2 linked regions of the Paractinoplanes brasiliensis genome follow. The protein of the gene in region 2 binds, or shares a complex with, the protein of the main gene of each other region. Links are inferred from orthologs where the notes say so. Each region holds a gene or a part of one and is shown on either strand. Other genes may lie near its edges.

The links.
Region 1: sucB (region 2) and C8E87_RS20515 share a complex: the UniProt entries of both Bacillus subtilis proteins name them as parts of the 2-oxoglutarate dehydrogenase (OGDH) complex. The link is inferred for Paractinoplanes brasiliensis from one-to-one orthologs.

Annotation. Positions count from the first base shown.
Region 1 is NZ_SNWR01000001.1:4,513,730-4,526,407, reverse strand. The notes cover bases 3,446-7,751. They hold C8E87_RS20515 (multifunctional oxoglutarate decarboxylase/oxoglutarate dehydrogenase thiamine pyrophosphate-binding subunit/dihydrolipoyllysine-residue succinyltransferase subunit), read left to right. Parts: upstream 3,446-3,807; coding sequence 3,808-7,551; downstream 7,552-7,751. Other genes in these bases: C8E87_RS20510 (DUF6104 family protein), read left to right, coding at 7,612-7,751; C8E87_RS20520 (ABC transporter permease subunit), read left to right, coding at 3,446-3,649. Outside these bases: C8E87_RS20540 (lysophospholipid acyltransferase family protein), read right to left, coding at 1-356; C8E87_RS20535 (GNAT family N-acetyltransferase), read right to left, coding at 353-1,117; C8E87_RS20530 (hypothetical protein), read left to right, coding at 1,212-1,868; C8E87_RS20525 (ABC transporter ATP-binding protein), read left to right, coding at 1,908-2,828; more of C8E87_RS20520, read left to right, coding at 2,825-3,445; more of C8E87_RS20510, read left to right, coding at 7,752-7,791; C8E87_RS20505 (AAA family ATPase), read left to right, coding at 7,781-8,560; pta (phosphate acetyltransferase), read left to right, coding at 8,565-10,646; C8E87_RS20495 (acetate/propionate family kinase), read left to right, coding at 10,643-11,758; C8E87_RS20490 (hypothetical protein), read right to left, coding at 11,779-11,946; C8E87_RS20485 (alpha/beta hydrolase family protein), read left to right, coding at 12,130-12,678. UniProt on the Bacillus subtilis protein: E1 component of the 2-oxoglutarate dehydrogenase (OGDH) complex which catalyzes the decarboxylation of 2-oxoglutarate, the first step in the conversion of 2-oxoglutarate to succinyl-CoA and CO(2).
Region 2 is NZ_SNWR01000001.1:1,738,302-1,745,253, reverse strand. The notes cover bases 4,058-6,952. They hold sucB (2-oxoglutarate dehydrogenase, E2 component, dihydrolipoamide succinyltransferase), read right to left. Parts: upstream 6,455-6,952; coding sequence 4,661-6,454; downstream 4,058-4,660. Other genes in these bases: lpdA (dihydrolipoyl dehydrogenase), read right to left, coding at 6,508-6,952; C8E87_RS07410 (TIGR01777 family oxidoreductase), read right to left, coding at 4,058-4,575. In the rest of the region: C8E87_RS07430 (outer membrane protein assembly factor BamB family protein), read left to right, coding at 1-488; C8E87_RS07425 (peptide ABC transporter substrate-binding protein), read right to left, coding at 963-1,127; lipoyl(octanoyl) transferase LipB, read right to left, coding at 1,127-1,762; C8E87_RS07415 (DUF6311 domain-containing protein), read right to left, coding at 1,785-3,635; more of C8E87_RS07410, read right to left, coding at 3,667-4,057. UniProt on the Bacillus subtilis protein: E2 component of the 2-oxoglutarate dehydrogenase (OGDH) complex which catalyzes the second step in the conversion of 2-oxoglutarate to succinyl-CoA and CO(2).

The sequences.
Region 1 (12,678 bases), 2.8 Mb from region 2 along the record:
GCCAGCACTCCGATGCCCGGCCACGCGCCGACCTCGCCCTTCGCGACCACGCGCATCGGGGTCACGGCCATCAGCACCAGGATGTCCAGCCAGGAGACGTGGTTGGCGACCAGCAGGCTGCCGGGTCTGAGGACGGGGCCGCGCCGCACGACGCGAATGCCGAGGACGCGCAGCATCACGCGGGCCACCACACGCAGGGTGAGACCGCGCAGCAGGGGAACGAGCAGAAGACCGCTTCCCAGTACGGCGGCGAGGGCCATCAGGCGCAACGTGGCCGTGCCGGGCGCGGCGGGGCGGCCCGCGCCCTCCCGGCAGTGGGCGCCGCAGCCCGACGTCGGCTGCCAGAAGCAGGTCATCGGACCGCTCCCAGGAAGTGCCGGCGGTAACGCGGGTCCAGCCGGTCCATCGAGAACAGCACGTAGAAGTCGGCGCAGTCGAAATCGGGGTCGTAGGCGGGCCGGCCGCAGACCCAGCTGCCCAGCCGCAGATAGCCCTTGAGCAGAGCGGGCGGCTGGGTGCGGGGGTCGCCGGCCACGTCTGTCCCGGCCAGCCAGTCGCGGCGGGGGGTGACCCGCAGAGTGGGCGGGGACAGGTGTCCGGCCTGCACCCGGGCCCAGACCCCGGCCGCGGTCGCGCCGCCGTCGTCCAGCGGCACGGAGGCGCAGCCGGCCAGCCAGCGCAGGTTGTTCAGGTGCAGGTAGCGGGCGATGCCGGCCCACATCAGGTTGATCACCGAGCCGCTGCGGTGGTCGGGGTGCACGCACGAGCGGCCGGTCTCGACCAGCTGGTCGCGCAGCGGGCGCAGCGCGGCCAGGTCGAACTCGCCGTCGCCGTAGCGGCGTCCGGCGCGCTCGGCGGCCCGGGGCGGCAGCATGCGGTAGGTGCCGACCACCGCGCCGGTCGCGTCGTCGCGCACGATCAGGTGGTCGCAATGGTCGTCGAACTCGTCGACGTCACGCCCGTCGGCGGTGGCGCCGGGCAGCGTCGCGCCGAGCTCGCCCGCGAAGACGTCGTGGCGCAGTCGCTGCGCGGCCTCGACGTGGCTCTGGTCGTCGGCCAGGAGCAGAGTGTAGCCGCTGGTCCCGGTGGGGGCGGCGGCAGTTATGAGAACGGCCATGTGATGTGTGTAGGCGCGGCACCTGCCCGCGGAATGTCGCCCCAGAAGGCAATTCATGGCCACGACATGAACGGCTTGTGCGAGCCTTCCTCGCATGGAGATTCCGGCACGCTTCAACGGTCCGCCCACGTCCGGCAACGGAGGGTGGTCGGCGGGCGCCTTCGCGGTCGAGGCCGGCGCCCGCCTCGGGGCGCCGCCGCTCGAGGTCACGCTGCGGGTGCCGCCCCCGCTCGACACGCCGCTGACGTACGCCGACGGCTCGGTGCACGACGGCGGCACGCTGGTGGCGACCGTGGGCGAGGCGACCGGCGAGATCCCCGCGGTCACGCCGGTGAGCCTGGACGCGGCGGTGGAGGCGGCCCGGGCGTACGAGGGCTTCACCCGGCACCCCTTCCCCACCTGCTACGTCTGCGGGCCGGAACGCCCGGACGGGCTGCGCATCTTCTCCGGGCCGCTGCCGGACGGGCGTACGGCCGCGCCCTGGGTCGTTCCCGCCGAAGTGGACCTCCGGGTGCTGTGGGCCGCGCTGGACTGCCCGGGCGGCTGGACCGCGCTGCGCACCGGCCGCACCTATGTCCTCGGCCGGATCGCGGTCGATGCCACCGCGCTGCCCGAGCCCGGCTCGACGTGTGTGGTGGTCGGCGCGGCGACGGAGTTCTCCGGGCGCAAGGCGATGGTGCTCTCCACCGTTCTCGGCCGCGACGGCACGCCGCTTGCCAAGGCCAGGGCCACATGGATCGCCACGACCTAGTAAGTTGACCACTCACCTCAGGGGGAAGGAGCGCTGTCGATGACCGCGCCAGGCACCGACGAGATCGTCGTCGATCGCCTCACCAAGCAGTACAAGAAGCTCCGAGCCGTCGACGATCTGTCGTTCCGGGTGCGTTCGGGCCGGGTGACCGGTTTCCTCGGTCCCAACGGGGCCGGAAAAACCACCACCCTGCGCATGCTGCTCGGTCTGGTCACGCCGACCGCGGGCACGGCCACCTTCGGCAACCAGCGCTACACCGACCTCACCGACCCCGTCCGCAAGGTGGGCGCGGTGCTCGAGGCGTCGAGCGCCCACCGTGGCCGCACCGGCCGCAACCACCTGCGGATGATCTGCCGCGCCGCGGGCCTGCCCGACACCCGCGCCGACGAGGTGCTCGAGCTGGTCGGGCTGACCCCGGCCGCCAAGCGCAAGTTCAAGGGCTACTCGCTGGGCATGAAGCAACGCCTGGGCATCGCCGCCGCCATGCTCGGCGACCCGCAGGTGCTGATCCTCGACGAGCCGGCCAACGGTCTCGACCCCGAGGGCATCCGCTGGATGCGTGACCTGCTCAAGTCGCTGGCCGCCAACGGCCGCACGGTGCTGGTCTCCAGCCACCTGCTGGGCGAGATGCAGCTCCTGGCCGACGACGTGGTGATCGTCGCGGCCGGCAAGCTGATCCGGCAGGGCCCGGTCGACGAGGTGCTCGGCGACATGGCCGGCGGCACCCAGGTGCGGGTGCGCACCCCGCAGGCCGAGCAGCTGACCGCCGCGCTCTCCGAGCTGAACGCCACCGTCAACCCGGCGCAGGACGGTTCGCTGCTGGTGCACGGGGCCGAGGCGGCCGCGATCGGGCACGCCGCGTTCTCGGCCGGGGTCGAGCTGCACGAGCTGACCAGCGAGCGCGGCGACCTCGAACAGGTCTTCCTGCAGCTCACGGCCGGAAAGGCGGGCATTCGATGAGTCTGGTCAACGCCGAGCTCTTCAAGGTCCGCACCACCTCGCTGTGGTGGATCATGGGCATCATCCTGGTCCCGCTGTACGCGGCCAGCGTGCTGGCCAACTGGGCGCAGGCCAGCGCGGGCGTCCCGCCGTCGGACGCCGGGGTCTCCGACACCCAGACCGAGCAGATCGAGGCGGCGCTGCAGCCGATCAACATCGCGACCAACCTCTACACCAGCGGGCAGTACTTCGGCGTCCTGGTGGTCCTGCTGCTCTCGGCGATCATCGTGACCAGCGAGTTCTTCCACCTCACGGCGACCACGACGTTCCTGACGACGCCACGCCGCGAGTCGGTGATCCTGGCCAAGTTCGGCGCCGCGGTCGTCATCGGCCTGATCGTCTGGCTGTTCACCACGATCCTCAACCTGCTCGTGGTCCCGCTGATCATGAACAACCTCGACCTGGGCTCCCAGCTCGGCGAGCCGGCCGTGTGGCGGGCCATCGGGCTCAACGCGCTGGCCTTCGTGCTCTGGGCGATCCTCGGCGTCGGAGCGGGCGTGCTGATCCGCAGCCAGATCGCGGCGACGCTGATCCTGGCCATCACGTACGTGGTCGGCACGTCGGTCATCGGCCTGATCTTCTTCCTGCTCACCGAGTACGTGGCCGAGTGGATCAACAACCTGCAGGTGCTGGTGCCGACAGTCGCCTCGCAGCTGATGATCTCGGGCACCGATCTGCCGGGCACGCCGCCACGCTGGGTCGGCGCGGTGGTGCTGATCGGCTACGCCGCGGTGCTCGGCTTCATCGGCACCTGGCTGACCAAGCGGCGGGACATCAGCTGACCAAGCTGATCTTGCCGGATGAGATCCCACGTCGCCTCGCGCGACGTGGGATCTTGCATTACGGCCCCATGTGGCAGGAGTTCACCCCGGCGCACGGCGTAGCCTGGATGCCGAATCCTTCCCGTCCCATGTGACGAACCGGTCGCGTGCTGACAAACATGGTGAAAGAGGCGAACACGGAAGTGTCGACCCAGCAGACTTCGCACGAGAACCCACTCGCGGACTTCGGGCCGAATGAGTGGATCGTCGACGAGATGTATCAGCGCTACCTGGCCGACCCCAGCAGCGTCGACCCGGCCTGGCACGACTTCTTCGCCGATTACAAGCCCGCGATGGCTACCGGCTCGATCGTGACGCCCGACGAGGCGAAAGCCGCCAACGCGACCGCCTCCGCGGCCCGCGCCGGCACCGATGCCCCGGCCGCGTCCACGGTCGCCCCCGTCAAGCCGACAGTTCCGACCGAGTCTGCCAAGCCGAAGACCGCTCCCGCTCCCGCCAAGCCGGCGCCGGCCGCGAAGCCCGCTGCCTCGTCGAACGGGAAGGCCGAGGGCGCCAAGGTCACCACGCTGCGCGGCGTCGCCGCCAAGATCGTGCAGAACATGGACGCCTCGCTCGAGGTGCCCACGGCCACCTCGGTGCGCGCGGTCCCGGCCAAGCTCATGGTCGACAACCGCATCGTGATCAACAACCACCTCGCCCGCGGGCGGGGCGGAAAGGTCAGCTTCACCCACCTGATCGGGTGGGCGCTGGTGCGCGCGGTGGCCAAGCACCCCGAGATGAACAACTCGTTCGCCGAGGTCGACGGCAAGCCCGCCCTCGTGCAGCCGGAGCACATCAACCTCGGCATCGCCATCGACCTCGCGAAGAAGGACGGCTCGCGCACGCTGGTCGTGCCGTCCATCAAGAACTGCGAGCAGATGGACTTCCGCAAGTTCTGGCAGGCCTACGAGGACGTGGTGCGCCGCGCCCGCCGTAACGAGCTGACCATGGACGACTACACCGGCACGACGATCTCGCTGACCAACCCGGGCGGCATCGGCACGGTCCACTCGATCCCGCGCCTGATGGCCGGGCAGAGCGCGATCATCGGTGTCGGCGCGATGGAGTACCCCGCGCCCTACGCCGGCATGAGCGACGAGACCCTGACCGAGCACGGCGTCAGCAAGGTGACCACGCTGACCAGCACCTACGACCACCGGGTCATCCAGGGCGCGCAGTCCGGCGAGTTCCTCAAGGCCATGCAGGAGTTCCTGCTCGGCGAGCACGCCTTCTACGACGAGATCTTCACCTCGCTGCGCATCCCGTACGAGCCGGTCCGCTGGATGCGCGACGTCGTCCGCACCTCCGACGGCCAGATCGACAAGGCGGCCCGGGTCGTCGAGCTGATCCACGCGTACCGCGTGCGCGGTCACCTGATGGCCGACACCGACCCGCTCGAGTTCGAGATCCGCCGTCACCCCGACCTCGACGTGCTCCAGCACGGTCTCACGCTGTGGGACCTCGACCGCACGTTCCCGGTCGGCGGCTTCGCCGGCAAGCAGCGCATGCGGCTGCGCGACGTGCTCGGCGTCCTGCGCGACACGTACTGCCGCCGGGTCGGCATCGAGTACATGCACATCCAGGGCCCCGAGGAAAGGCGCTGGATCCAGGACCGCATCGAGATCAAGTACACCAAGCCCGACCCGGACGAGCAGAAGCACATCCTCAACCGGCTGAACGCGGCCGAGGCGTTCGAGACGTTCCTGCAGACCAAGTACGTCGGGCAGAAGCGGTTCTCGCTGGAGGGCGGCGAGTCGCTGATCCCGCTGCTCGACGCGGTGCTCGAGTCGTCGGCCGAGGCGGGGCTCGACGAGATGGTCATCGGCATGGCCCACCGCGGGCGCCTCAACGTGCTGGCCAACATCGTCGGCAAGCCGTACGAAAAGATCTTCAACGAGTTCGAGGGCCAGATGGACCCGAAGTCGGCCCACGGCTCCGGCGACGTCAAATATCACCTGGGCCAGAGCGGCAAATACACCACGCCCGACGGCCAGAACTCGACCACGGTCAGCGTGGTGGCCAACCCGTCGCACCTGGAGGCCGTCGACCCGGTGCTCGAGGGCATCGTCCGCGCCAAGCAGGACCGCCTCGACCTGGGCCTGCACGGCTACACGGTGCTCCCGGTGCTGGTGCACGGCGACGCCGCGTTCGCCGGCCAGGGCGTGGTGGCCGAGACGCTCAACCTGTCGCAGCTGCGCGGCTACCGCACGGGCGGCACGGTCCACGTGATCGTCAACAACCAGGTCGGCTTCACCACCGCCCCGGAATACAGCCGCTCGTCGATGTACTCGACCGACGTGGCCCGCATGATCCAGGCGCCGATCTTCCACGTGAACGGCGACGACCCCGAGGCCGTGGTCCGGGTCGCGAAGCTCGCCTTCGAGTACCGCCAGGCGTTCAACAAGGACGTCGTGATCGACATGGTCTGCTACCGCCGCCGGGGTCACAACGAGGGCGACGACCCTTCGATGACCAACCCGCGGATGTACGAGATCATCGACACCAAGCGCTCGGTGCGCAAGCTCTACACCGAGGAGCTGATCGGCCGGGGTGACATCACCGTCGACGACGCCCAGGAGCAGCTGCGCGACTACCAGTCCCAGCTCGAGCAGGTCTTCAAGGCCACCCGGGACGCGGCCGGCACCCCGCCCCGCCCCCGGGTGATCAGCGAGGAGCCGGAGCCCGAGGTCAAGACCGCGATCGACCCCGCCACCGTCCGCGCGGTCGGCCAGGCGCACGTCGAGCTGCCCGAGGGCTTCACCCCGCACAAGCGGGTGCAGCAGCTGCTCGAGCGGCGGGCCAAGATGGGCACCGAGGGCGGCATCGACTGGGGCTTCGGTGAGCTGATCGCGTTCGGCTCGCTGCTGGCCCAGGGCATCACCGTCCGGCTGGCCGGGCAGGACTCGCGCCGTGGCACGTTCGTCTCCCGGCACGCCTCGATCGTCGACGCCAAGACCGGCAAGGACTACCTGCCGCTGTCCACGCTGACGACCGGCTCGGCCCGGTTCTTCGTGCACGACTCGCTGCTCAGCGAGTACGCGGCGATGGGCTTCGAGTACGGCTACTCGGTCGAGAACCCGGAGGCGCTGGTCCTCTGGGAGGCGCAGTTCGGCGACTTCGTCAACGGCGCCCAGTCGATCGTCGACGAGTTCATCTCGTCCGGCGAGGTCAAGTGGGGCCAGCAGTCCTCGCTCGTGCTCCTGCTGCCGCACGGCCAGGAAGGCCAGGGCCCCGACCACTCGTCCGGCCGGCCCGAGCGGTTCCTGCAGCTCTGCGCGCAGGACAACATGCGCGTGGCCAACACGACGACCCCGGCAAACTACTTCCACTTGCTGCGCCGGCAGGCCCTGTCGGCCAAGCGCAAGCCGCTGGTGGTGTTCTCGCCGAAGTCGCTGCTGCGGCACAAGCTGGCGGTGTCGTCGGTCACCGACTTCACCGAGGGCACGTTCCAGCCGGTGATCGGCGACGCCGGCGTCAACGGCTCGCCGCTCGACACCGGCTCGGTCAAGCGGGTGCTGCTCTGTTCGGGCAAGGTGTACTACGACCTGTTCCAGGCCCGGGCCGAGCGCGGCATCACCGACACCGCGATCATCCGGATGGAGCAGATCTACCCGCTGCCGGTCGAGGAGCTCAAGGCGATCCTGGCCCAGTTCCCCAACGCCGACGACTTCGTCTGGGTGCAGGAGGAGCCGGCCAACCAGGGCGCCTGGTCGTTCGTCGCGCTCAACCTGCTCGAGCACCTCGAGGGTGTCCGGCTGCGCCGGATCTCGCGCCCGGCCGCTGCCGCACCCGCGGTGGGCTCGGCCAAGCTGCACGAGGCCGAGCAGGCCGCGCTGATCGAGGCCGCGCTGCCGCGGCCCTGACCGGTTGACTGAGGAGGGGGCGCTCCGCTGCGGCGGGGCGCCCCCTCCTACTATCCGGGCATGTACTTCACCGATCGTGGCATCGAGGAGCTCGTCGACCGGCGCGGCGAGGAAAGCGTGACGCTGGAGTGGCTGGGCGAGCAGCTGCGCACCTTCGTCGACCAGAACCCGCAGTTCGAGACCCCGATCGAGCGGTTCGCCACGTGGCTGGCCCGCGCCGACGACGAGGATGACGAGTAACTCACGCCCCATCCGGCGGGTCGAACGGCATCCCGGCGCCGAGGTCGACCGTTCTGCTTGGTGGGCACGGATTCCCGCCGTACGGGCTGTGCTGGATCACGGGTTGAACATCCCGGCCGGCGTCACGTTCCTCGTCGGCGAGAACGGCTCGGGCAAGTCCACCCTGGTGGAGGCGCTGGCCCAGGCCCACGGCCTCAACCCCGAGGGCGGCTCCCGCAACGCGATGCACTCCACCCGCCCCACCGAGTCGCCGCTGGGTGAGGCGCTGCGGCTGGTTCGCACCCCCGGCCGCCGCGCCAACGCCTACTTCCTGCGGGCCGAGACGGCACACGGGCTCTACACGTACCTGGAAAGCCTGCCCGGCAACGTCTCCGACGCCGGCCTGCACCAGCAGAGTCACGGCGAGGGTTTCCTGGAGATCCTGACCCGTAAGTTCCGCGGATACGGGTTCTATCTGATGGACGAGCCCGAGGCGCCGCTGTCGTTCACGTCGACCCTCGGGCTGCTCGGCCACCTCGACGAGCTGCGGGCGGCCGGCGGCCAGGTGGTCGTGGCCACCCATTCCCCGCTGCTCACCGCCCTGCCCGGCGCCACGGTCCTGGAGCTCGGCGAGCACGGGATCCGGCGTACGGAATGGAAGGATCTTGACCTGGTCGCCCACTGGCGCGGCTTCCTCGAGCGGCCCGAGACCTACTTCCGCGAGGGCCTTCTGTCACCTGGTGTTGGGACGTTTCGGCCCGGCGGGGAGCATCGGGGGCCGGTAGGTTGAAGTCGTGGCACGAAGCGTCTATGTAGCCGGTCTGGGTCCAGGTGTCGGCAAGGGCACCGTCGCGCTGGGGCTGGTCGAGTTGCTGTCCCGGCAGGTCGCGCGGATCGGGGTGTTCCGGCCCCTGGTGTCCGGCGACGGCGACGATCCCCTGCTCACGCTGCTGACCAAGCGCTATCCGGTGGTCGCGCCCTACGCGGAGTCGTACGGGGTGACCATGGCGGAGGCAAGCGCTCTCGTGGCCGACGGCAGGTGGGAGGAACTCATCTCGCGGATCGTCGAGCGGTACCGCGAGGTCGAACGGCACGCCGCGTCCGTGGTGGTGATCGGCAGCGACTTCGTGGCCGCGGGCGGCGCCAAGGAACGCGACGAGATCCCGCGTGAGCTGGGATTCAACGCCCGGCTGGCCACCGAGTTCGGCAGCGTCGTGGTGCCGGTGATCAGCGGTGACGGTCGTGGGGCGGAATCGATCGCCGCGGCGGCTCGCAGCGCCTATCACTCGCTCGTCGACCTGGACGCCACGGTGGTGGCCGTGATCGCCAACCGGGTGCCCGAGGGGGTGGGGCCGCTGCCCGACGCGGGGCTGCCGGTGCCGCTGTGGTCGATCCCGTCGGTGGCCGCGGTCGCCGCGCCCACCGTGGCCGAGGTCGCGGCCGCGCTCGACGCCACTGTCGTGTCGGGCGGCGAGGGCGCGCTCGACCGGGACGTGCTCGACTACGTGGTCGGCGCGGCGCACGTGCCGGTCGTGCTCGACCACCTGACCGACGGCGCGTTGATGATCACGCCGGGCGACCGGGCCGACCTGCTGCTGGCCGCGAGCGCCGCGCACGCCGCCGGCAACGTGACGCTGTCGGGGCTGGTGCTGACCTTGGGCGAACCGGCCGACCCCCGGGTCGTACGGGTGATCGAGCGGCTCAACACCGGCCTGGCCATGCTGATCGTGGACGCCGACAGCTACCACACGATCGCGGCCGCCTCGCACATCCAGGCCCGCCTGGGCACCAGCACGCCGCGCAAGATCGAGGCCGCGCTGGGCGCCTTCGAGGAGAACGTGGACACTGCCGAGCTGGCCCGGGTGCTCGACGTCGCCCGGTCGAGCCGGGTCACGCCGCTGATGTTCGAGAACGACCTGATCGACCGGGCCCGCACCGAGCGGCGCCACCTCGTGCTGCCCGAGGGGACCGACGAACGCATCCTGCGGGCCAGCGAGACGCTGCTGCGGCGCGGCGTCGCCGACCTCACCCTTCTGGGCGACCCCACCGAGATCAACCGCCGGGCCCGTGAGCTGGGCGTCGAGATCGGGGCGGCCCAGCTGATCGACCCGGCGCACAGCCCGTGGCGCGACGACTTCGCCGAACGTTACGCCGAGTTGCGCAAGAAGCGCGGGGTGTCGCTCGACCTGGCCTACGACGTGGTTCGCGACGTCAACTACTTCGGCACGATGATGGTGGCCGAGGGGCTGGCCGACGGCATGGTGTCGGGGGCCAACCACACCACGGCGGCCACGATCCGGCCCGCGTTCGAGATCATCAAGACGGTTCCGGACGTGTCGGTCGCCTCCAGCGTGTTCTTCATGCTGCTGGCCGACCGGGTGCTGGTCTACGGCGACTGCGCGGTCAACCCCGACCCCGACGCGGCTCAGCTGGCCGACATCGCGCTCTCCTCCGCCCGTACGGCGGCCGCGTTCGGCATCGAACCGCGGGTCGCGATGCTCTCGTACTCGACGGGCAGTTCCGGGGCGGGCGCCGACGTGGAAAAGGTCGCCGCGGCCACCGCCCTGGTTCGCGAACGCCGGCCCGACCTGCCGGTCGAAGGCCCGATCCAGTACGACGCGGCCGTCGACCCGGCCGTGGCGGCGACCAAGCTGCCCGGCAGCGCGGTGGCCGGTCAGGCGACGGTGCTGATCTTCCCGGACCTCAACACCGGCAACAACACGTACAAGGCGGTGCAGCGCTCGGCCAACGCGGTCGCCGTCGGGCCGGTCATGCAGGGCCTGCGGCGACCGGTCAACGATCTGTCCCGAGGGGCGACGGTGAAGGACATCGTGAACACGGCGGCGATCACGGCGATCCAGGCGGCCGCGCTGTGACCCGGGTGCTGGTGCTCAACAGCGGCTCGTCCTCGGTGAAATACCGGCTCTTCGACGGCTCCGCCACTGTCGCCAAGGGCCTGGTCGAACGAATCGGCGAGGCGGGCGGCGAGGTGGCCGACCACCGGGCCGCGCTGCAGGGGATCATGGCCGAGGTCGACCTGTCCGGCCTGGCCGCGGTCGGGCACAGGGTGGTGCACGGCGGCACCGAGTTCACAAGCCCCACGGTGATCGACGACGACGTGGTGGCCCGGGTCGAGGCGCTCGTACCGCTGGCCCCGCTGCACAACCCGGCCGCGCTGACCGGCATCGAGGTGGCCCGCAAGCTGCTGCCCGACGTGCCGCAGGTGGCCGTCTTCGACACGGCGTTCCACGCCACGATTCCGCCCGAAGGGGTCACCTGGGCCATTTCCCGTGAGCTGGCCGAGCGGTGGCAGATCCGCCGGTACGGGTTCCACGGCACCTCACACGCGTACGTGTCCCGTCGCACCGCCGAAGTGCTGGGCCGCGACCCGGGTCAGACGAACGTGATCACGCTGCATCTGGGCAACGGCGCGAGCGCCTGCGCCGTCGAGGGCGGCCGCAGCGTGGCCACCTCGATGGGCATGTCACCGCTGCCCGGGCTCGTCATGGGCACCCGCAGCGGCGACATCGACCCGACCGTGATCTTTCACCTGCACCGGGTGGCGGGCCTGCCGATCGACGAGATCGAGAACTCGCTGACCCGGCACAGCGGGCTGCAGGGCATGGCCGGCGTCAACGACCTGCGCCTGCTGCTGGAAAAGCGTGCGGCCGGCGACCCCGACGCGAAACTGGCGTTCGACGTCTACTGCCGGCGCATCCGCGAATACGTCGGGTCCTATCTGGCCGTGCTGGGCCGGGTCGACGCCATCACGTTCACGGCCGGCGTGGGAGAGCACTCGGCCGTCGTAAGGGCTGCGGCGCTCTCGGGTCTGGAACCCCTCGGCATCGCCGTCGACCCATCACGCAACGAGCGCCACGACGAGGTCGTTTCCCCGCCGGGCGCTCGCATTCCCGTCTGTGTGATCCCCACGGACGAGGAACTGGAGATTGCCGACCAGTCCCGGACGGCTCTCTCGCTGCCACGCTGAGCCTCTGCTGTTCTGCCTTCTCAGGCGACCAGCCAGACGATGAGCGCGATCAGCACCACCGCGACGGTGACGCCGCCGACGATGAGTGGGGTTTTGTTCGCGGCCGCAGCCGGCTCCTGAGGGGCGTTCTGGGTGAAGGCCCGGAACGCCTCGGTGTTACCGCTCGGGTCGACGCTGTTGTCAGACATGCGCAAGACCATAGCGAAACAATGCACGTGGGCCGAGCCCGCTATCTTAGTCGTCACAGCTCCGACCAGGACAAACGTCATCCCTCCGGGGATTTCACCCCATCGTGGCAGTGCGGGTCGTCGATGAGCCGCGGGCCGCGCTCGGTGTGCGCCCCGATCCCGTCTTGGTGGCGCCGACGCACAATGGGTCGGGTGCATCCCCGTACGGTCGCTCTGGCCCTTGCCGTTCTTGCCCTCTCCGCCTGCACTTCCGAGCCCGTCGCGTCGCCGGCCGCAAGCAGCACGCCGAGCCGGCTGCCGGCCGCAAGCATCCCGCCGAGCCGGCCGCCGGCCGCAAGCATCCCGCCCGGTCCGGCGCCCGGGGGCACCGCGCCGACACCCGTACCCTCGGGAACCGCGCCGGGCCGATCGTTCGAGGTCGCGACCCGCACACTCAAGCTGCGACGCGGCGCCGGCCGTCCGCTGCCGACCACCGTCTGGGTGCCCCAGGGCGACGGGCCGTTCCCCCTGATCCTGTTCAGCCACGGGCTCAACGGCAACCCGGCTGACTACCGCACACTGCTGGCGGTCTGGGCCCGCGCCGGTTTCGTCGTGGCCGCGCCGGCCTACCCGTTCACCTCCGGCGGGACGGAGAAGTTCAACGTGCTCGACGTGCTCAACCAGCCCGCCGACGCCAGTTACGTGATCACCGAGACGCTTGCCGCCGTCAAGGCAGCCGACCCGCAGCGGGTG
Region 2 (6,952 bases):
AGCGGCTGATCGCCATCAGTGGCACTTCCGTCGCGGCTTTCCGGCTCGACGGGCTGGAACGCGAGTGGCGCACGCCGGTCGTGTCGCCGTTCGGGGCGGTCGCTTGCGGCGGGGGGTTGCTCTGTGTGGTCGGCTTCGAGGGGGTTGCCACCCTCGATCCGGCGAGCGGCCGGGTCCGGTGGAGCGGCCCGCGGTGGCGGCTGGTGAGCGAGAGCGACGTGCTGACCGGCGATGACGGCCGGTCCGCGCGGGTCGACCTCGCCACCGGCCGGGTCACGCACGAGTTCGGCCGGGGACGACCGGTCGGAGACCTGGTGTTCTATCCCGAGGGGGACCGCACCACGCTGGTCGGCGCCGGCGACGGCCGGGTGCGCGGTGTCATCCCGCGGGTGACGCCGGACGCCTGTCAGCGCGCGGGCGACCTGCTCTCGTGCCTGCGCCACGACCTGACCGTCAGCGTGTGGAGGTTCGCCCGCGAAAACCACTGAGCCACATCGCCCGGGTACACGCGGAAGCGGACCGTGCTCCGGGAGGCGCCGGGCTGGACCAGCTCAGGAGGGCCGCTGAAGTGGACTGCGCTCGGGGAACCACTCGGGCGCTGGCTTCGGGGCGCGCTGGGGCGTTCGTCACGAGCTCAGGAGGCCCGGTGAAGTGGACTGCGCTCCGGGAGCCGCTGGGCGCTGGCTTCGGGACGCGCTGGGGGCGGTTGCTGGGGGCGTCGGGGTGATTGTTCCGGGGGCGTTGGGTGATCGCTTGGGGAACCGTTGGGGCGAACTGACGCTCCGGGAACCACCGGGGCGCTGGCTTCGGGGCGCGCTGGGGAGCTGGCCCCGGGACGCGCTGGGGTGGTCGTTTCGGGACGCGCTGGGCCGTGTTGGTTTGGAACCTTTTAAGCGGACTGCGCTTCGGGGAGCGCTGGGGTGTTGGTTCGGAACCGCTGGGATGGATCGCCGCGAGGGGCGTCAGGACAGCACAGCGATGGTCATGCCGATCACGATGGCGAACGGGATGATGGTCGTGCAGACCAGGATCACCCAGGCGATGGGGTGGCCGAAGTTCAGCGACACCCCACCGCCGCGTTTGGGGACGAAGACGCGTTTGTCGCGCGGGTCCCGATAGAGAGCCATCAGAGCAGCGTAGTGAGGTGCTTCTCGACAACCGGCAGCACCTCGGCCACCGTCACGTCGCGGCCCAGCTCGGCGCTGAGCGAGGTGACGCCCGCGTCGCGGATGCCGCACGGGGTGAACCTGTCGAAGTTGGCCAGGTCGCAGTTGGCGTTGATGGCGAAGCCGTGCTGGGTGACGCCGCGGGCGACCCGGATGCCGATCGCGGCGATCTTGCGGTCGGGGCCGCGGTCGTCGGCCAGGACCCACGCGCCGCTGCGGCCCTTGATGTCGGAGCGGGCGGCGGTGACGCCGAACTCGGCGCACACGTCGATCAGCAGCTGCTCGGTGCGGCGTACGTAGGCCACCACGTCGATCGGGTCGGGCAGCCTCAGGATCGGATAGCCCACCAGCTGACCCGGACCGTGCCAGGTGATCTTGCCGCCGCGGTCGACGTCGACGACGGGGGTGCCGTCGATCGGCAGGTCGGCGGGCTCGGTGCGTTTGCCGGCGGTCAGCACGCTGGGGTGCTCGAGCAGCAGCACGGTGTCGGGCTGGGTGCCCTCCACCACGGCCTCGTGCAGGCGCCGCTGCTCGTCCCAGGCCTCGCGGTAGTCGACGAGGCCGGGACGCAGGACTGTGAGCGTGGAAGTTGTCACGGCATCCACGGTAGTCCCCTACTCACCGGTCGACCGGATCCACTCCGGGACGGATACGCCACACCAGGACGTCGTCGACGCGTTCCGGCTCACCCAGCAGGTCGCGCGCGGTGAACTCGACGGCCGAGCGGAACAACGGCCCCTCGGGACCGGTGATCTCGTCGGGCAGGAACAGCGCCTCGACGCCCCAGCGCTGGAAGTCGGCGCGGGCGGTGGCCCGGTCGGCGTTGTCGAGGTCGGCGATGTAGCCGTACAGGGCGGCCCGCAGGAACAACCAGTCGGTGGCCCGCGGGATCGAGCCGATGCGGCCCTTGCCCTCGGGGCCGTCGATGTCGGGGCCGAGGAAGTAGCCGTCGGGGATGCGGAACAGCTTGCCGCCTCGGGCCATCGTGTACGCCTGCCAGCGCTGCCCGTCGGCTGCCACGTTGATCGCGAACGGCAGCGCGCTCATCACCCCGCCGTCGGGCACGTACCGCTCCCATGTGCCGTCGGCGATGAACCGTGGCTCGGGCGAGCGGTGCCGGTACTCCAGCGGGATCGGGAAGATCGGGACGAGCGCGAGCACCAGCCCCATCGTGTAGAGCGGCTGCGGGCGTACGGCGCCGAAGGCCTGCTCGCACGCCATGGCCAGGATCACGCCGAACACACCGACCAGCACCAGGGCGTACCGGGCCGGCAGGGCCGCGTCGAACAGCGGCAGGCGCTGCAGGAGGGCGTACAGCAAAGGAATGTCTGTGCCCTCGCCGGCCAGCCGCAGCCGGGGGCCGAGCGAGATGAGCAGGAACAGCCCGCCCACCACGAGCAGAGCGCGCAGCGTCGCGCGGCGGCTGTCGTCGGCCCGCCGGTAAAGCATCACCAGCGAGACGACGATCAGCACCATCAGCGGCAGGCCGAAGAAGCTTTGCTCCTCCGTACGGTTGGCAGCGAAGTGGTTGCCGAACCCGGCCCAGGCGGCCAGCGACCGATCGGCGTACGCGAAGAACGAGAGCAGGTCCTCGGAGTAGTGCCGCTGGTTGAACCCGGTGCCCTTGAAGGTCTGCGGCCCGGCGAAGTGCATGTGGAGCGGGTACGCCAGCAGGGCGCCGGCCACCACCGCGGTGACGCCGAGCCCGGCCGCGAACTTCGCCCACGCGGCGCGCGCCTCGGCCCGGTTGACCGGCGCGAGGGCCCAGACGATCACGAACACCCCGCCGGCCAGCGCCGCGAAGAACAGGCCCTCGGCGGCGATCGAGAACCCGACCACCAGCGTCAGGCCGAGGATCAGCCCGTTGCGCAGCCAGCGGCCGGTGTCCCGCATCGCGAGCAGCCGCCACAGCACCAGCGGCGCGATCCAGCCCGCCGTCCAGTTCAGGTGGCCGTTGGCGTGGGCGATGAAGCCCGGCGCGAACCCGCAGAACAGCCCGGCCAGCGCGGCGGCGGCCCGGTTGGCGGTGATCCAGCGGCCGAGGAACAGATACCAGGCGAAGGCGGAGCCGGCCAGGTTGAGCGTGAGGATCGTCAGGAACGTGATCTGCGGGCCGGCCAGCATCGTCAGCGGCGCGAACAGGATCGCGTACACGGTGATCGAGGTGTTGGCCGCGAGGTTGACGCCGTCGGGCACGTTGAGCAGATCGGTGAAGAACGGGTCGCCGCCGTGCTGGATCAGGTGCACGCCGTAGGACAGCACCCACTCGAAGAACGCCTGATCGCCGACGTTCTCGGCGACAGCGTGCTGGAACGGGTCCTGCCAGAGCCGGCTGACGACGTACCCGGCGAGGACGAGGGCGGCCAGCGCGACGAACAGATGCGACCGCCACCGCCGGGTCGCCGCGGGGGCGTCGGGCGGGGCCGGCTCATCGGCGGCAGACGTGGTGGTGGGAACGGCGACGGACATCAGGCGCAGGTTAGCAAGCCGCCGCCGCTGCTCAACGCGATGCTGCCGCTTCCCGGCCCACGACGGCCCGGAGAGCGGACTCGATGGTCGGGTGGGCCCACTGGAAACCGGCCCGCTGCAGCACGGCCGGGACCACTCGCGAACTGCGCAGCGACTCGCCGGCCAGTTCGCCCAGCGCGAGGTGCAGCGCCGGGCCCGGCACGGACAGCAGGGCCGGCCGGTTGACGGCGCCGGCCAGCGCCTTGGTGAACTCGGCGTTGGTCGCCGGCTCGCGGCCGACCAGGTTGACCGGGCCGGCGAGGTCCTCACGCTCGAGCAGGAACTCGGCCGCGGCGAGCCAGTCGGGCACGTCTGTCCAGGGCATCCACTGCTTGCCGCCGCCGAGCTTGGCCCCCGCGCCCAGCTTGAACGGCAGCAGGAGCTTCTCGACCAGGGTCTCGACGGCGATGCCCGTACGCATCAGCACGACCCGTACGCCGGCGTCCTCGGCCGGACGGGCGGCCGCTTCCCAGACCCGGCACAGGTCGGCCAGGAATGTGGTGCCCGCGGGCGCCTCCTCGGTGACCGGGTTGTCGCCGGTGTCGCCGTACCAGCCGACGGCGGAGGCCTGCAGCAGCGTGTGCGGGCGGTCGCCGCCGGGCAGCTTGCTGATCGCCCGGGCGAGCGTGCCGGTGGTGTCGACCCGGCTGGACCGCAGCTCGCTCTTGTAGCGGGCGTTCCAGCGTTTGCCGCCCACGTTCGCGCCGGACAGGTTGATCACCACGTCGGCCGCCGCGACGACGTGCGGGTCGATCTGACCCTGCGAGGGCTGCCAGGTCGCCTCGTCGGGCGCCTGGGCCGGCCGGCGCACCAGCCGGGTCACGTCGTGCCCGTTGCCGCGCAGCCGCTCGACGAAAGGGGTGCCGAGAAAGCCGGAGCCGCCGGAGATCAGGATCCGCATGGTTCCCATCATGCCCTGGATCGAACCCGTTCAAAACGAAGAGAGCGCCCGGGATGATCCCGGACGCTCTCTGTGCTGCTGGTTGTTACGCGAGTCCGAGGTCGCCCTCGAAGTGGCCGCCCTCGAGGCGCTCCTTCAGCGTGACCAGGAAGCGGGCGGCGTCGGCGCCGTCCACGATCCGGTGGTCGTAGCTGAGGGCCAGGTAGACCATCGAGCGGGGCGCGATGACCTCGCCCAGCTCGGGGTCGTTGATGACCACGGCGCGCTTGACCACCGCGCCGGTGCCCAGGATGCCGACCTGCGGCTGGTTGATGATGGGGGTGTCGAAGAGCGCGCCCCGGCTGCCCGTGTTGGTCAGCGTGAACGTGCCGCCCGAGATCTCGTCCGGCCCGATCTTGTTGTTGCGGGTGCGCTCGGCCACGTCGGCGATCCGCTTGGCCAGGCCGGCCAGGTTGAGGTCGCCCGCGTCCTTGATGACCGGGACGATCAGGCCCTTCGGCGTGTCGACGGCCATGCCCAGGTGCTCGGCGTCGTGGTAGGTGACCGTGCCGGCCTCCTGGTCGATCGACGAGTTGACCACCGGGTGCTGACGCAGCGCCTCGACCGCGGCCAGGGCGAAGAACGGCAGGAAGCTGAGCTTCACGCCGTGCTGGGCCAGGAAGTCGGCCTTGGCCTTCTGCCGCAGCTGAGCGATCTTGGTGACGTCGACCTCGACGACCGTGGTGAGCTGCGCCGAGATCTGCAGCGACTCGACCATGCGACGGGCGATCGTCGCGCGGGTGCGGGTCAGCTTCTCGGTGCGGCCACGCAACGGGCTCGGCGCCGGCTTGGCGGGCGCCGGTGCTTTCTGCGGAGCCGCAGCCGGAGCGGGAGCGGGAGCCGACTTGGCGGCGGCAGCCTTCTCGGCGGCGTCGGTCACGTCCTGCTTGCGGATGCGGCCGCCGACGCCGGTGCCGGTCAGGGTCGACAGGTCGACGCCCTTCTCGGCGGCGAGCTTGCGCACCAGCGGGGTGACGTAACCCGCGTCGCCGGCGCCGTTCGGGCTCGCCGACTCGGTGCGCGGCTGCGCCGGGGCGGGCGGCTCGGCCTTCGCCTCGGCCGCGACCGGGTCCTTGGCCGTCTCGGCCTCGGGCGCCGGGTCGGCGTAGGACTCGCCGGCCGGGGCGAAGTCGGGCGCGGGAGCCGACTCGATCTTCGGAGCGGCCTGCTGCTGAGGCGCGGGCGCCGGAGTGGGCTTCTCCTCAGCCGGCGCGGGCGCGGCACCCTCGGCGCCGATGATCGCGAGGTCGGCGCCGACGTCGGCCGTCTCGTCCTCCTGCACCTTGATCTCGAGCAGCGTGCCCGCGACCGGCGAGGGGATCTCGGTGTCGACCTTGTCGGTGGAGACCTCGAGCAGCGGCTCGTCGACGTCGACCGAGTCGCCGACCGCCTTGAGCCAGCGGGTGACGGTGCCCTCGGTGACGCTCTCGCCGAGCGCCGGCATCTTGACCGCGGTGCCCTCGCCGGTCGGCTTGGCCGTCTGCGGGGCCGGAGCCTCCTGCTCGACCGGCTTCTCGGTCGACGGGGTGGTGGGCGCCGCGGGCTCGGGCTCGGCGGTCTGCTGCTGGGCCGGGGCGGGCGCGGCGGAACCGGCGTCCTCCCCGTCGCCCGCGATGACCGCGAGTTCGCTGCCGACGTCGGCCGTCTCGTCCTCGCCGACGACGATGCGGGCGAGCACACCCGCGGCCGGCGAGGGGATCTCGGTGTCGACCTTGTCGGTGGAGACCTCGAGCAGCGGCTCGTCGGCCTCCACCCGCTCGCCCTCCTGCTTCAGCCAGCGAGTGACGGTGCCCTCGGTGACGCTCTCACCCAGCCGCGGCATGGTGACCGATGTCGGCATGTCTCAGAACTCCTTAACCACGTTTTTGGTCCGGCTCGGCGTAGATCAGGTGATCAGCTGTGTGCGTGCAGGGGCTTGCCCGACAGGGCCAGGAACGCCTCGCCGAGTGCCTCGTTCTGCGTCGGGTGCGCGTGGACCAGCTGGGCGACCTCTTCCGGGAACGCCTCCCAGTTGTAGATCAGCTGGGCCTCGCCGACCAGCTCACCCATCCGCGCGCCGACCATGTGCACGCCGAGGACCGGGCCGTCGTTGAGCCGGACGAGCTTGACGAAGCCCGCGGTCTTGAGGATCTGGCTCTTGCCGTTGCCGCCGAGGTTGTAGTTGTACGTCGAGACCTTGTCCGCGCCGTACTGCTCCTTGGCCTTGGTCTCGGTCAGGCCGACCGAGGCGATCTCGGGGTCGGAATAGGTGACCCGCGGGATGCCGGCCTCGTCGATCGGGGCCGGCTTGAGCCCGGCGATCTCCTCGGCGACGAAGATGCCCTGCTGGAAGCCGCGG